DNA from 2 places in the Cupriavidus gilardii genome. Region 1 is predicted to be linked to the other one. Evidence: predicted binding sites of a transcription regulator. Region 1 holds the regulator's gene; the other holds the start of a gene.

What was found. The regulator FliA, encoded in region 1, starts transcription of late flagellar genes. The targets are predictions, from matches to a motif close to CTAAAGTTTNNNNNNNNNNNGCCGNTA.
Region 2: the regulator FliA is predicted to act here: its motif matches at 3,597-3,623, upstream of FOB47_RS08660 (FliC/FljB family flagellin).

What each region holds. Positions count from the first base shown of each region.
Region 1 covers NZ_CP054624.1:393,510-400,863, forward strand. Annotated here, with positions in the region: gene flhA (flagellar biosynthesis protein FlhA) at 1-741, shown strand, start outside; gene flhF (flagellar biosynthesis GTPase FlhF) at 1,210-3,765, shown strand; gene FOB47_RS01840 (P-loop NTPase family protein) at 3,772-4,608, shown strand; gene FOB47_RS01845 (RNA polymerase sigma factor FliA) at 4,628-5,344, shown strand; gene FOB47_RS01850 (flagellar protein FlhE) at 5,440-5,814, shown strand; gene clsB (cardiolipin synthase ClsB) at 5,954-7,174, shown strand; gene FOB47_RS01860 (lysylphosphatidylglycerol synthase domain-containing protein) at 7,258-7,354, shown strand, end outside.
Region 2 covers NZ_CP054624.1:1,913,157-1,920,510, reverse strand. Annotated here, with positions in the region: gene FOB47_RS08675 (flagellar protein FliT) at 1-311, opposite strand, end outside; gene fliS (flagellar export chaperone FliS) at 311-769, opposite strand; gene fliD (flagellar filament capping protein FliD) at 791-2,239, opposite strand; gene FOB47_RS08660 (FliC/FljB family flagellin) at 2,375-3,499, opposite strand; gene FOB47_RS08655 (RNA chaperone Hfq) at 3,689-4,018, opposite strand; gene FOB47_RS08650 (methyl-accepting chemotaxis protein) at 4,962-6,803, shown strand; gene FOB47_RS08645 (helix-turn-helix transcriptional regulator) at 6,917-7,354, shown strand, end outside.

The DNA.
Region 1 (7,354 bases):
ACGCTGCCCGGCACGCCGACGCGCGATCCGGCCTTCGGCCTGCCGGCGGTCTGGATCGACAGCGGCATCAAGGAACAGGCGCAGGCGCTGGGCTACACCGTGGTCGACGCCAGCACCGTGGTCGCCACGCACCTGAACCATCTGATCCATCAGCACGCGGCCGAGCTGCTGGGCCGGCAGGAAGTGCAGGCGCTGCTGGACCGTATCGCCAAGGACTCGCCGAAGCTGACCGAGGATCTGGTGCCGAAGACGATCACGCTGACGTCGCTGCAGAAGGTGCTGCAGAACCTGCTCGACGAAAGCGTGCCGATCCGCGACATGCGCACGATCCTCGATGTGATCGCCGAACATGCGCCGAAGATCAGCGACCCCAACGAGCTGACCGCGCTGGTGCGGATGGCGCTGGGCCGCGCGATCACGCAGCAGTGGTTCCCCAATGGCGCCGACCTGCAGGTGATCGGGCTCGACGCCGGCCTCGAGCGCGTGCTGTCGCAGGCGTTGAACTCGGGCGGCAGCATCGAGCCCGGCCTGGCCGATGCGCTGGTGCAGCAGGCGCAGGCCGCGGTGGCGCGCCAGGAGCAGATGGGTCTCGATCCGGTGCTGCTGGTCCCGCATGCGCTGCGGCCGTTGCTGTCCCGCTTCCTGCGGCGGACCATGCCGCAGCTCAGGGTGCTGTCGCACGCCGAGGTGCCGGACAACCGCAATATCCGTATTACCGCGATGATCGGCGGCGCGGGCTGAGTCCGATCGTCGGGGGGGGCGGCGCCGCAGCCGCGGTGCGATCGCAGGCGACAGGAGCACTCCCTGTCGCCTGTTTCTCATCAAGGGCCGAAATTATTGCCGGCCGCTGCCGTTAACCCGGAGACGAGGACGTGCGGCGCCGTCATCGCCCAAATAGCGCCGCAATCCCCCGCCTATTCAGCCCAATAGCACGACACCCCCGCTCGCATAATCGACACGTCGAAGAGGCCGGCTGCCGCTTCGCACGTGGTGCCGATGGCCGAGTGCGGCGATCCGCGCAACGTCCCGCTCTCTCCTCCCTGCGCGAGACGCCCGTCGCCACCACCTGACGACAGACCGGCCTGTGCCCGTCGGCCGCATGCCGACACCATCGCGGCCAGCGATGCCGCGGTGCCGGACAACCGAACATCGAATGATTGCCACGAGCGGCGGTGCCGCTGGATCCCGCTGAAACCAGGGTCGCGAAACATGAGCGTAGCCAAATTTGTGGCGGCCAACGGCCGCGAAGCCTTGCGCCAGGTGCGCGAAGCCATGGGGCCGGACGCCGTGGTGCTGTCCAACCGCACCGTCGACGGCGGCGTCGAGATCGTGGCGATGCGCGATACCGATCTGGGCGCGATCTCCGACAGCGCGCCCCGGTTCCAGCCACCGGTGCGCGAGCCGATCCAGGTCGCGGCCGTGGAGCATATCGACGGCATTCGTGGCGAACTGCAAACGATGCGCGCGCTGATCGAGCGGCAGCTGTCAGGCATCGCGGTCCCCGCCGTGCCGGCCGCCGCCGCGGATCCGCTGCGCGAGTCGCTGTTCGAATGGCTGGTGGGCGCGGGCTTTTCCGCGCAACTGGCACGCACGCTGCTGGCGCGGCTGCCGGCCGGCCATGACCGCCCCGCCGCGATGGGCTGGATCCGCCAGGAGATCGCCAGCAAGGTGCCGGTACTGGCCGACGAGGACGCGCTGTTCGGCCAGGGCGGCGTGCTGGCGCTGGTCGGCCCGACCGGGGTCGGCAAGACCACCACCACCGCCAAGCTGGCCGCGCGCTTCGTGCTGAAGCACGGCGCCGACAAGCTTGCGCTGCTGACCACCGACACCTTCCGGATCGGCGCGCACGAGCAGCTGCGCATCTACGGCGACATCCTCGGCGTGCCGGTGCACGCGGTCAAGGATGCGTCGGATCTGCGTCTCGCGCTGGGCGCGCTGTCGCAGAAGCATCTGGTGATCATCGATACCGTCGGCATGAGCCAGCGCGACCGCAATCTGTCCGAGCAGATCGCGATGCTGGCGGGTGCGCCGGCGCCGGTGCAGCGGGTGCTGCTGCTCAACGGCGCCAGCCACGGCGATACGCTCAACGAGGTTGTGCATGCCTACCGCCACGACGCCGCGCCAGGCGCCGGCATCGACGGCTGCATCATCAGCAAGCTCGACGAGGCCACCCATCTGGGCTCGGTGCTAGATGTCGTGATCCGGCACCGGCTGCCGGTGTTCTACGCGTCGACCGGCCAGCGCGTGCCGGAGCACCTTGAACTGGCGCGCGGCGACGCGCTGGTCGAGCGCGCCTTCCTGATGCCGCGGCGCGGCTCCGTCTTCGCCGATGCGCAGGCCGCGCGCCGCGCGCTGGCGGCGCCAGCAGGCGACGACGTGGTCGACGCGGGCCACGGCGCGCGCAACGAAGCGCACGACGTGCTGCGCTCGATCGCCGACAGCGGTCATGCCGTCGGCGCCTGCGTCAACGCGCTGCGCGACGGCCCCTATGGTTTTGCGCTGCTGCGCGAGCTGTGGGCGGGCCGTGGCCAGGGCCAGGCGGAGCCGGCCGAACTGCGTCCTCTGGTGCGCCAGGTCCGCGACGCGGTCTGCCAGGATGCCAGCCGGCATTGCGAACACTTCGTGCTGTCCGCGTCGGTGACGCTGCCCTGCGCCGTGCCGGGCCGCCGCGCGCCACAGCCGTGGCAGCACACGCTGTGGCTCGGCGACCGCGACGGCATGCCGCTGATGGCCACCGTGACGCCGCTGGCGCGCACGCCGCAGGCCGGCGGCTGGGACACCGAGATGGCGGATTGGCGCGCCGCGCTGGCCGCGCGCCGTACCGTCGTCCATCTGCTCGACACGATGCCGGCCGGCGCCACGCTGCAACGCTGGCAGTCGAGCGGCGAACGCTGGCTGGCGGCAGCACGCAAGAGCACGCGCGTGCTGTGCGACGGCACCGCATGGAAGCTCGATGCGCTGGCCGACACGCTGACTTTCCACGCGCAGGCCGAACTGCGCTGGCGCGACCGCGACGCCGTTCAATGGGTCGCGCAGACCAGGGTGCGCGTGATCGAAGGGCAGACCCGTGCCGCGCGCGGCACCGCCACCGAAGGCGGCATCGAGGCCGTGCTGCTGGTGGCGCGCACCATCGAGCGCGACAGCGGCCAGACGCTCGCCGTCGACTATCTGCTGGCCGATCCGGCGCTCGCCGGCGCCGGTGCGCAGCTCGCCCAGTGGGCACGCTGGGGCGAGGCCGCGGCGCTGCAATGCCGCACGCTGCGCCATGCGCTGGACCATCTCGGCCGCCCGGCCGGCACGTCGCAGCAAGCGTTCGACGTCGACGCGCTGGTCGCGCTGCAGGCCGGCATGACCGCGTTGCGGCTGGCCCATGCGCCGGCACAGGCGGCGATCGACTGTCTGGCGGGGCTGGCCGGCCAGGCAGGCCGGTCGGCCGCCAGGGATGCGGTACCGGGCGCCGCCGCGCTGCTCGAGGGACTGGGCCGCCTGCTGGCCCTGCTCGACGTGCTCGAGAACTTCCCGGGCCGCAACGCCGCCGCGGTCGGGTCGGCTCGCGCGTCGAACGACAAGCGCGGCGCAGGCGAGGCCATCGAGGCGATCCGCGCCGCGACCCCGGCCGCGAATCATGCCCTCACTGACGCCGAATTGCCGGCGCCGGCGCTGCCCGAATCCGCGCAGCATCTGGCCCAGCGGATGACGCAGAACGCCGCGGGCACACGAGAGAACGCGTCGGCGAAGTTCGACCTGGCCGCGCTTGGAGACTGATTGAACATGCTTGCCGTCGATCAGGCCGAAAGCCTGCGCCGCATGCTGGCGCCCCGCGCCACCCGCCGTATCGCCGTGTTCGGCTGCGAGCCGGGCGCCGGTGCGACCACGGTCGCGCTGGGCCTCGCTCATGCGCTGGCATTGCAGGGCGAGCGCGTGCTGCTGGTCGATGAAGACCTGTCGCACGCGCGCGCGACGCGCCTTGCCGGTGCCTCGCCGCCGGGCACGCTGGCCCAGGTGCTCGCCGGCGCCGTCGCGGTCGATGCCGCGGTCGGTCGCCGCGAAGCCGGCATGCCGGCGCTGCTGCCCGGCGATGCGTCGGCGTGGGGCCCGCTGCAGGCGCTGCATGACTTCCGCACCGTCGTCAGCGATGCGCGCCTCGGCGCCGATGGCGCGTTGTCGCGCTTTTCCGCCGCCGCGCACAACCTGGTGGTGGTGATGCGGCCCGAACGCGAATCGTTGACCGCCGCCTATGCCTGCATCAAGCGGCTGCATCATCGCTACGCCTGCCGGCATTTCGAACTGGTGGTCAACTGCGCCGCCAGCGAAGCGTCGGCGATGGCGATCGCCGGCAACCTGGCGCGCACCGCGGGCCAGTATCTCGGCGTGCAGGCGCGCTGCGCCGGCGTGCTGCCGGCCGACCCGCTGGTCGCGCGCGGCACGGCGCTGTCGCGGGGCGTCGTCGATGCTTTCCCTGGCGCGCCGGCCACCGCCATGCTGCGCCGACTTGCCGTCAGCATCGCTGGCTGGCCTCTTTCACCCGATCCCGAACCGATGCCCGCCGCTGGCGCCGCGACCGCCGTCGCCACCGCCGCGCTGCCCGCATCGGCGATGGCCTGCTAGCACTCGCGAGAATTCCACCATGTACACGATCCAGGGAAAGCTCGAACAGACCGACACCGTCCAGACCCATGCGCCGCTGGTACGGCGCATTGCCCTGCAACTGGCGGCGAAGCTGCCGGCCAGCGTGCAACTGGACGACCTGATCCAGGCTGGCATGATCGGCCTGCTCGACGCCGCCCGCCGCTATGAAGACACCCACGGCGCGCGCTTCGAGACCTATGCCAGCCAGCGTATCCGCGGCGCGATGCTCGACGAGGTACGCGCCAACGACTGGCAGTCCCGCAGCCTGCGCCAGTCGACGCGCCGGATCGAGCGGACCGTGCGCGCGCTGGAGCAGAAGCTCGGCCGCACGCCGCTGGATTCCGAGGTTGCCGAAGAACTGGAGATGCCGCTGGACGAATACCAGAGCATGCTCAACGAGGTCTATGGCTGCCAGCTGCTGCATTACGAGGACTTCGAGCGCTCCGGCGAGGAGGATTTCCTCGATCGCCACCTGACGGTCAGCGAGGACGGCAATCCGCTGACGCTGCTGATGGAAAGCGGCATGCGGGGCGCGCTGATCCGGGCGATCGAACGGTTGCCCGAGCGCGAAAAGCTGGTGCTGTCGCTGTGCTACGACCAGGAGCTGAACCTGCGCGAGATCGGCGCGGTGCTCGAGGTCACCGAATCGCGCGTCTGCCAGATCCGCAGCCAGGCCATCAACCGGCTGCGCAGCCAGTTGCGCGGGCTGCTGTGATGGCCCGCATGGCAGGTCGCGCGTTCGGGTCGATCGTGGCGATCGCCTCGGCGGCCGTGGCGGTGATCTCGCCTGCCGTCGCGGCCTCGCCGCTGATGCACACCAATTTCGGCGGCGACTCGCGCCATGCATGGACCGCATCGGTGTCCGCGCCGGCGCTGTACGGCCGCGGCGTGCGGGCCTTGTCGGCGCCTATCCTGCCCAGCGGCTATCTGGCGCAGGCCGAAGGGGTGATCACCGCAGTGCGCTGGCGTTACCGTTTTGCTCGCGTGCCACCGCCAAATCTGCAAGCCTATCTCTGTAATGCCAACCGTTGCGTGCTGCTGCCCGGGCCCGAGGGCAAGACCGATGCCTTCCGCGGCGACGATGCCGACAAGGGTTTCGTGTTTGCGTTCCGCATTCCGGGACAGGGGCCGTTGACGCCCGTGCTGCAAGGGCAGGCCAGCCAGATCACGGTCAGCTATCGCTGAATGGCGGGCGCCGCGAAGGCGGCAAGGTGACGGCGAAGCCGCCGTCGTGACGAGGTGATTGGCGGTGGACTTGCCGGCTCGCGGCGGGTGGCATTGAATGTGCTTGTTGCCATGGAGAATCTGGCAGCGAGACATCGAAATGAGCCCCAACCGAACCAGCGGTAATCGCATCCGCCTGCTGGAAAACGGCGACGAATATTTCCCGCGCGTCTTTGCCGCGATCGCCGCCGCGCAGACCAGCGTTCTGCTGGAAACCTTCATCCTGTTCGACGACCGCGTCGGCGTGGCGCTGCGCGAAGCGTTGATTGCCGCGGCCAAACGCGGCGTCCATGTGGCGATCACCGTCGACGGCTACGGCTCGCCCGATCTGCCGCCCGCGTTCGTTGCCGGCATGGTCGCGGCCGGCGTGCGTTTCCATATCTTCGCGCCGCGCCGGCGGCTGCTCGGTGTGCGGACCAATCTGTTCCGCCGGCTGCATCGCAAGCTGGTGGCGATCGACGGACGCATCGCCTTTATCGGCGGCATCAACTTCTCCGCGCAGCACCTGACCGACCATGGCCCGCAGGCCAAGCAGGATTATGCGGTCGAGGTCGAGGGACCGGTCGCCCACGAGGTGCATCGCTTCCTCGTGCAGACGCTGCCGCCGGGCGACGTCGACGTGCCCGCGGTCCCGCCGCCGGCGCCGGCCGGCAATATGGCCGCGTGGCTGGTCACACGCGACAACGACGCGCATCCGACCGATATCGAATGGGAGTACCTGCAGGCGATCCGCGCCGCGCGGCATCAGGTGGTGATCGCCAACGCCTATTTCCTGCCGGGCTATCGCGTGCTGCACGCGATCTGCGAGGCGGCCCAGCGCGGCGTCGACGTGCGCCTGATCCTGCAGGGCAATCCCGACATGCTGTGGGTCAAGCGGATGGCCGACATGCTGTATGCCCATCTGCAGGACGCCGGCGTGCGCATCTTCGAATACTGCGAGCGGCCGCTGCACGGCAAGGTCGCGGTGATCGACCGCGACTGGTCCACCGTCGGCTCCAGCAACCTGGATCCGCTGAGCCTGTCGCTGAATCTGGAAGCCAACCTGGTGATCCGGGACGCCGGCTTCGCGCGTGGCCTGCGCGAGAACCTCGACGCGCTGATGGCCAATGCCTGCCGCGAGATTCCGCCGAATCGCCAGACGCGGCGCGCGCCGCTGCAACTGGCGGCGACCACGCTGATGTTCCACTTCCTGCGCCGCTTCCCCGCATGGGCCGGCTGGCTGCCCGCCCACACGCCGAAGCTCGTGGTCGCTACCGCCGAGCCGCCGCGCCGGCCCTGGCGATTTCCGGTGCTGAAGCGGGGCGCCGGCGGAGCGGAATAGATGACAGCACAGGGATCACGCGGAAGGATGACGGCAATACGACGACGGCAATACGACGACGGCAAATCGATCACGGCGACCAGATGACGGCACGACAGGCGACTGACCACCACACGAGAACACGGCGGCGCAGCCGCTGGGCGCAGGTGCGCCGCATACTGGGCATCGCCTTTGTCGCGC
Region 2 (7,354 bases), 720 kb from region 1:
GAAAGATTCTGGCGGCGGCGCGAATCGCCCAGCAGTTGGCCCAGGCGTGCCAGGTGCGGCAGCATCAGGTCGCGGATGCGGGCGTCGTACGCCAGGATCCGGTCGAGCAGTGCGTGGCGGCGCATCCGTTCTTCGGCCGAGACCGGCACGTTGTGCTCGAGCTCGCGCAGGCGGTCCACCACGGCCAGGTAAACCGTCTGCACGTCGTTGAAGGCGGTCCAGTTTTCCGCCTCGGCGGCCTCGAGCATCTGCTCGGACAGCACCAGCAGTTCCTCGTAATTCAGCACGGTAGGAGACACGGTACGCATCATCAGTTCTCCTGTGCTTCGGCAACGGCCGCCGACTGAGCCGGGGCCGCCGATTGCGCGGCGTGGTCGCCGGCTTCCGGTTCGCCGATCTGCGCCCATGCGGTGGCGAGGTTTTCCAGCAGCGCGTCGACCTCGTTGAGCAGCGTGACGTCGCTGCGCACATTGGCCAGCAGCAGGCGGCGGGTCATGTAGTCGTACAGCGCTTCGAGGTTGGCGGCGATCTCGCCGCCGGTGTCGTGATCCAGCACCGCGCGCAGGCCGTTGTCGACGATGTCGATCGCCTTCGAGATGGCCAGCCCGCGCGCCTGCACGTCGCCCGCATCGAGATGGAACTTGGCCCGTGCGATGGCCGAGCGCGCGCCGTCGTACAACATGGCGATCAGCTTGTGCGGGCTCGCGCTCATGGCCCCGGTCTGCACGCCGACCCGGGCATAAGCGTTGATTGCTTGGCGCGCGTACATGATGGCGGTCCTTGCCGTTGGTTACTTCTTGGTCTGGTTGGCCAGCGCGGCGAACTGCTGGTTTAGATAGCTGCTGGTCTGGTTCAGCTGGCTGACTAGCAAATCGAGCTGGGTGAACTGCGCGCGGTAGCGGTCGATGGTCGCGTTGACGCGGTCCTCGACCTGCGTATAGCGGTCTTCCAGGTCCTTCAGCGTATCAGTCAGGCCATCGGTCGCAACCTTGATCGCGCCGTTGGTTTTGTTCAGATCGTCGATCGCGTCGGTGATCTGCTTGCCGTAGCCGCCGGCGCCGGTGGTGTGCGAGAACATCGAGGTAACGCCACCGAGATCGTCTTTAATCGCCTTGGTAAGTTTGGCGTCGTCAATCGCCAGCGTGCCATCCTTGGTGAATGACACACCAATCTCCGAAAGGGTGATGGTGCCGCCGTTGCCGTCAGGCTGTGGAACGTTCAGCATGCTGCGCAGGCGGGTCTGAATCGATCGCAAGGTGCTGTCTCCGTTCAGCGCGGCGCTGCTGCCGGTGGTCTTGTCGAACGACGTTAGCGATTTGGCGGTGCTTTGAATGTTGTTGTATGCGGTGACGAAACCTTGGATCGCCGCTTTGATCGCATCAGCGTCGCGCGTCACCGTAAGGCTGCTCGTGCCAGTCTTGTTGAGCGTTAGCGTGACACCTTGTGCCGCGTCGGTGACCGTGTTGGTCTGACTGGTGACGTCGATGCCGTTGATCTTCAACTCGGCGTTGGTGGCTCGAACCGTTTCCTGCATACCGCTCGGCTGCACTGCTTGGGTAGGGTCGAAGCCTACGAGATTGCTCAGTTCCGGGCTGTCCGCGGAAATCCGCATGCTGGACTGTTCCCCTGTGGTGTTCGAAGTCAGCACCAGACGATACGGTGTGTCGCTGCCGTCGTTGACAATGCTCGCAGTAACGCCGGCATTGGCCTTGTTGATGGCGTCACGAATGCCCTGCAACGTGTTCTGGCCGGGCCCGATGTCAATGGTTTTGGTGCGCTCGGCGTCGGCGGTGAATCCTAGCGGATCGGTGTAGCCGCCAGTGCCCGCGTTATAGCCGAGGCGCTCGCCAAATTCGATGGTGATCTTGCCCGTGCCGATGGCGGTGGTCTGACTGGCGACGTTCTTGCCAACAAGCGATTGGGCTTGCGCGAGACTGGTTACGTTGACCGAATAGGTTCCTGGCACCGCGTTGGAGGCGGCAGCCGCCGACATGATGTCGCTCGAGCCGACCGCGGCCTTGGCCGCACCGAACGTCGCTGCATCCCCCAGTTTCTTGGCGGCGGCCTGGTAGGCCGACAGCACGCTGCTCAGGGTACCGTAGGCAGAAAGTTTGGCCTGGTAGCTGGAAGCTTGGCTTTCGATGAGCTTCAGTGGGGCCTTTTCCGCAGTCTCTAGCTTCTCGAGTAGCGAGCCGAGTTCCAGTCCGGACCCGATACCGATGTTGGAGATGGTAGCCATAGTCTTCTGCCTTTGTTGTTCAGCTTGTCTACGTCAACGCGTCCCAAGAAACGCTTTGCAGGCAGCGAACTGCCTGCAAAGCATTCCCAGCGGAAAACCAGGCCTTGCGGGCCCGGCCTTCCGCGCCGTTGCGAATTAACGCAGCAGCGACAGCACGTTTTGCGTGGTCTGGTTGGCTTGCGCCAGCACCGAGGTACCGGCTTGCTGCAGGATCTGCGCGCGGGTCATGTTCGACACTTCCGTTGCGTAGTCAGCGTCCTGGATGCGCGAACGCGAAGCCGACAGGTTGGTCACCGTGGTTCCCAGGTTGGCGATCACCGAATCAAAACGGTTTTGCACGGCACCCAGAGAGCTGCGCAGTTCGTCGACCTTCTTCAGCGCCGCATCAAGTGCTGCGAGCGGATTAGCCGTCGAAGCAGTCCCCGCTGCGGCGTCAGCGTCATATGCTGCTTTGGCGGCAGCCATGCTTGCCTGCGTGGCGAAGATTGTGGTGTTAGTTACCGCACCAGTTCCAGCATTCACGTCGCCGGCAGTAAGCTTGTACGCGTTGCCAGCAGAGTCGACAACCGCGTAGTTTGCGTAGGTGTCGGTTGCAGCCGTGTAAGCGCCGTAACCAACGAGCTTCAGCTCGCCGTCAGGCAGCTCGGCTCCGGCCACGCCTGCGAGATTGACCTTGGCCGTTGTGGTAACACCAGCCGCGGTAGTGGTGAACGATGTCACCGTGGTGGATGCACCGACATTAAATCCACCGAGGCCGAGCGAGTTGCGGTTGATCTGCTTCAGATCGATATCGATCGTTTCGCTATCGTTGGCGCCCACTTGAATGGTGAGCGTCTTGTCGGAAGCGAGCACCTTGACGCCGTTGAAATCGGTCTGTTGCGACGTACGGTCGATTTCATCCAGGCGTTGAGCGATTTCGTCCTGGATCGACTTCAGGTCCGAAGGCGAATTCGAGCCATTGGCGGCTTGCACCGACAGTTCACGGATACGCTGCAGGTTGTTGTTGACTTCCGTCAGCGCGCCTTCGGTCGTCTGCGCCAGCGAGATGCCGTCGTTGGCGTTGCGCTGAGCTTGCGTCAGGCCGCGGATGTTGGCGGTGAAGCGGTTGGCAATCGCCTGACCGGCCGCGTCGTCCTTGGCGCTGTTGATACGCAGGCCCGAGGACAGGCGCTGGATCGCGGTGTTCAGCGCCGATTGCGACGTGTTCAGGTTGTTCTGAGTCATCAGAGACAACGAGTTGGTATTAATGACTTGCGCCATGGTACGACTCCTATTTGCAATGTTTTACGCATTCCGGCGGGTGCCGTAACGTTGGCTGCCTGCACTGCAGGGCGTGAAGTGCCTCCGTTGCCAAGGTTATCGACCGGGCTGCCGAAAGGTTTAGAGTGACTTTCAGTCGGCGGTGCGGAAAGCGCTCATTGCAAGGCTGGGGGCGGCTCCCGGACTGGCTCAGGCCCGCCGCCGGGACCGGGTGCGAGGGGTGAAGAGCCGGACGAACTCGGGCGGCACCTCGTCGTGGGGCAGCTCGATCGGCTGTCCGTCGACGTTGTCCGGGGTGATTGCCGCGATCGCATGCTTGTAGACGATCTGCGGCGCCGGGTCGCCGGGAGCCAGGGCCAGCAACACCATATAGGCGTCGGCGCCGACCACGACCCCGTGCAGGCGCACGCCACTGGTCAGATGCAGCACTACCGGATGCCGGCTGGCGCGGTGAAAGGCCAGTTGTCGGTCCTGGAGCTGACGGCCCGGGCGAATACTTCTGATTTCCTGATACTTCACGACTTCTCCGGTCGAGCCCGATAGGGTTCTGTCGGCAGACAACGGTACGGGGATCAGGCACGAGCCGGCACGGATGCGGCACGACGGTATCCGTATTGGCGAGAGCCCGATCTGGCGAGGGATGAAACATTCGCTCTCGGTACCGGCGCGGGGGAAGTCATCGCGTGTCCTTGCGGCCGTGGCGCTTGTGGTTCGCGGATGTGTAGCCTCGACGGTCGGACTGGCGTGCTGCCAGAAGAGAAGGGGAATACTTCGGCCCGGAGGGTAACAAATTTTTACAACTCGGGGATCGAAGAAGCCGTGACATGCGTCTAGAGGTAAACCTCTAATTAAGTGCTTGCATACATGTGCCGATAACCACAGCTGTTCTCGGCGTAAAGTGCTTCGATCGGCGCAGCGTTTGAAGCGAACTGCGGGCCGAGGCGGGTTCCCATCCGAGTACGTACTCACCTCGCCGCTTTTCCGCAGCGATCGGGGCGATCTTTCCTTGTTTTATTTGTAAAACAAAGTAAGTGCCACTATCGGCATTTACCCTGATGGAAACTGTATTTACACCTCATCTAAGCACCGCTATAGTCGGCCGCGAGCCAATCGGCTCTAGCAGTCCTGGAAAGCCTACGAGCACCCCGCGCGTGGGCTTCTTTTTTGCCCGCGTCCTGTGCAATGCCGGACGTCTTCGCCCGCCTCGGGCGGAATACCGGATGCTCGGCGTCAATTGGACACCCGTCCTGTTCCGGGCAATCGATGGAGTTGAGGGGGTTTTTGCCCCTTGTTTGCCATTTCGCCATGGCGCCGCGCTTGCCGCTCGTTTTTCCTGACCTCTGACCGCCGATAGCCGATACCAGGCCGTATCGGCTGCCATCAAGAAAGCGTTCCTTCTTGCCGTTAGCGAAGCACCGCCGCGCACACGCGCGCGGCGCCGACTACGAGAAGAGGGGGCGGTATGGGAGGGTGGAAGCATTTCGGCATTGGCGCGCGCCTGGCGGCAGCCTTTGCCGCAATGGTGGCGTTGCTGGCCGTGGTGGCGGGTTTCGGCGTGATCGCGCTGGGCGATATGAATGCCTCGATGCGGACGACCGTCGAGCAGCGTCTGTTGAAGGTGATGGAACTGGACGGCGTCAAGGAGGGCGCGCAGGCCATCGGCATCATGGTGCGGGACGCGGTGCTGACCGAGGACCCGGCCGTGGTCCAGCAGAACGTCGGCCGTGTCAACGAGCGCCGCAAGCAGATGAGCGCCACGCTCGACGATCTCTCCAGGCTGATTGCCGCCTCCGACAATCCCGGCCTCAAGCAGGTGTTCGACGAGCTTGGCAAGCATCGCGCCGCCTATAACACCCAGCTCGATCAGTTGCTGACGCAGCTGCAGGCAGGCGAGTTTGTCGCCGCGCGTGCCGGTCTGATCGTCACGCTGCCGGCCGCGCAGGCAGCGTACTTCGAACGCCTGGACACGCTGATCGCCTCGGGCCGCAAGATGGCCACCGAGGCCGTGCAGCAGGCCCAGGCCGACTATCTGTTCACGCGCAATCTGCTGCTCGCGCTCGGCGCGGTATCCGCGCTGCTGGCCGTCGGCCTGGCAGTGGCGATCACCCGCTCGATCGCCGGACCAGCGCGGCAGGCGCTGGCCGCGGCGGAAGCGCTGGCGCAAGGCGATCTGGCCTTCGCCATCCGCGCCAAGGGCGACGACGAGATGGGCCGGATGCTGAAGGCGATGCAGCGCGCTTTCGCCGAACTGTCGGTACTGGTGCGCGGCATCCAGGGCGCCTCGGGCGCGATCGACGGCGCCACGCGCGAGATTGCCAAGGGCAACACCGATCTGTCCCAACGCACCGAGGAGCAGGCGGCCTCGCTCGAGCAGACCGCCGCGTCGATGGAGCAGCTGACCTCGACCGTGCGCCAGAACGCCGACAACGCCCGCCAGGCCAACCAGCTCGCGGTCAACGCCTCGGCGGTGGCCGCCGAGGGCGGACGTACGGTGCGCAGCGTGGTCGAGACGATGCAGGGCATCTCGCAGTCGTCGGCCAAGGTCGCCGAGATCATCGGCGTGATCGAGGGCATCGCCTTCCAGACCAATATCCTGGCGCTGAACGCCGCGGTCGAGGCCGCGCGCGCCGGCGAACAGGGGCGCGGTTTCAGCGTGGTCGCGGCCGAGGTGCGCAGCCTCGCGCAGCGCAGCGCGGCGGCGGCCAAGGAGATCGGCGAGCTGATCAACCGCTCGGTCGAGCAGGTGGAAGTCGGCGCCCGCCAGGTCGAGCAGGCCGGCGGCACCATGGACGGCATCGTCGAAGCGGTCCGCCGCGTGACCGACATCATGGGCGAGATCTCCGCCGCCAGCGCCGAGCAGTCGACCGGCATCGAGCAGGTCAACCGCGCGATCGCGCAGATGGAAAGCGTGACCCAGCAGAACGCCGCGCTGGTCGAACAGGCGGCAGCCGCCGCCGAAAGCCTGCAGCAGCAGGCTGCGGGGCTGGTGCAGGACGCGGCGAAGTTCCGTGTCGAGGAGGCGACGGTGGCGTTGTCGCGAGCCACGGACCCGGCTCGGGAACCGATGCTCGCCGTGGCGGCGCCGATTGCCAAAGCTGCGCCGGGGGCCAAGGTTGCATCGGCCGCAAGCCCCGCCTCGCTGCGTGCGGCCACGACCGCACCCACTCCCAAGACACCGGCGGTCTCTCGCGCCGACGGTGCTGACGCAGCAGGCGCGAAGTCCCGTGGCACGCCGGTGCGGCCCGCCGCTCTGGCCGCTGCGGGAGCGCCGGCTGCTGGCGCAGATGACTGGCAGAGTTTCTGAAACGTAGTTGGGACGTAGACCGCGTCCCAATTTGCGTGGTCGACCGGAGCCAGGAAGGGCGATTTGGCGCTCCGTTTTTGTCGTCTATAATTGACAAAAACTGGAGACGCCAAATGAACGTCGCTCTACTTGGCAACGCCATTCGCCGCAAACGAATCCAACTGGGCCTGACCCAGCAGCAATTGGCAGATATGGCGGTGCTGTCGCGGCAAACCTTGAACGGCATCGAGCACGGCCATGTCAACGTCACCGTAGACACGCTTGGCCGTCTTCTGGACGTTCTGGGGCTGACGTTGGAAGTTGCGGACCCTGAACAGAAGCGGGGTCGCCCCGCGCGGGCGGTATGGATGGCGGCGAAGGGTGCCAATACCAGCTATTCCGGTGAGCTGACGCCAATGGCACTGGAGCAGGCGCTGATCAGCGGACAAGTTCCCGACGAACTGCAGCCCCAAGTCGCCCAAATCCTGGATGAGGCGCCGCTGCAGTTGGTGACGAAGATGGTGGCGGAAGTGGCCACGCGCCACGATCGGAAGCCCACCGAAATCTGGAAG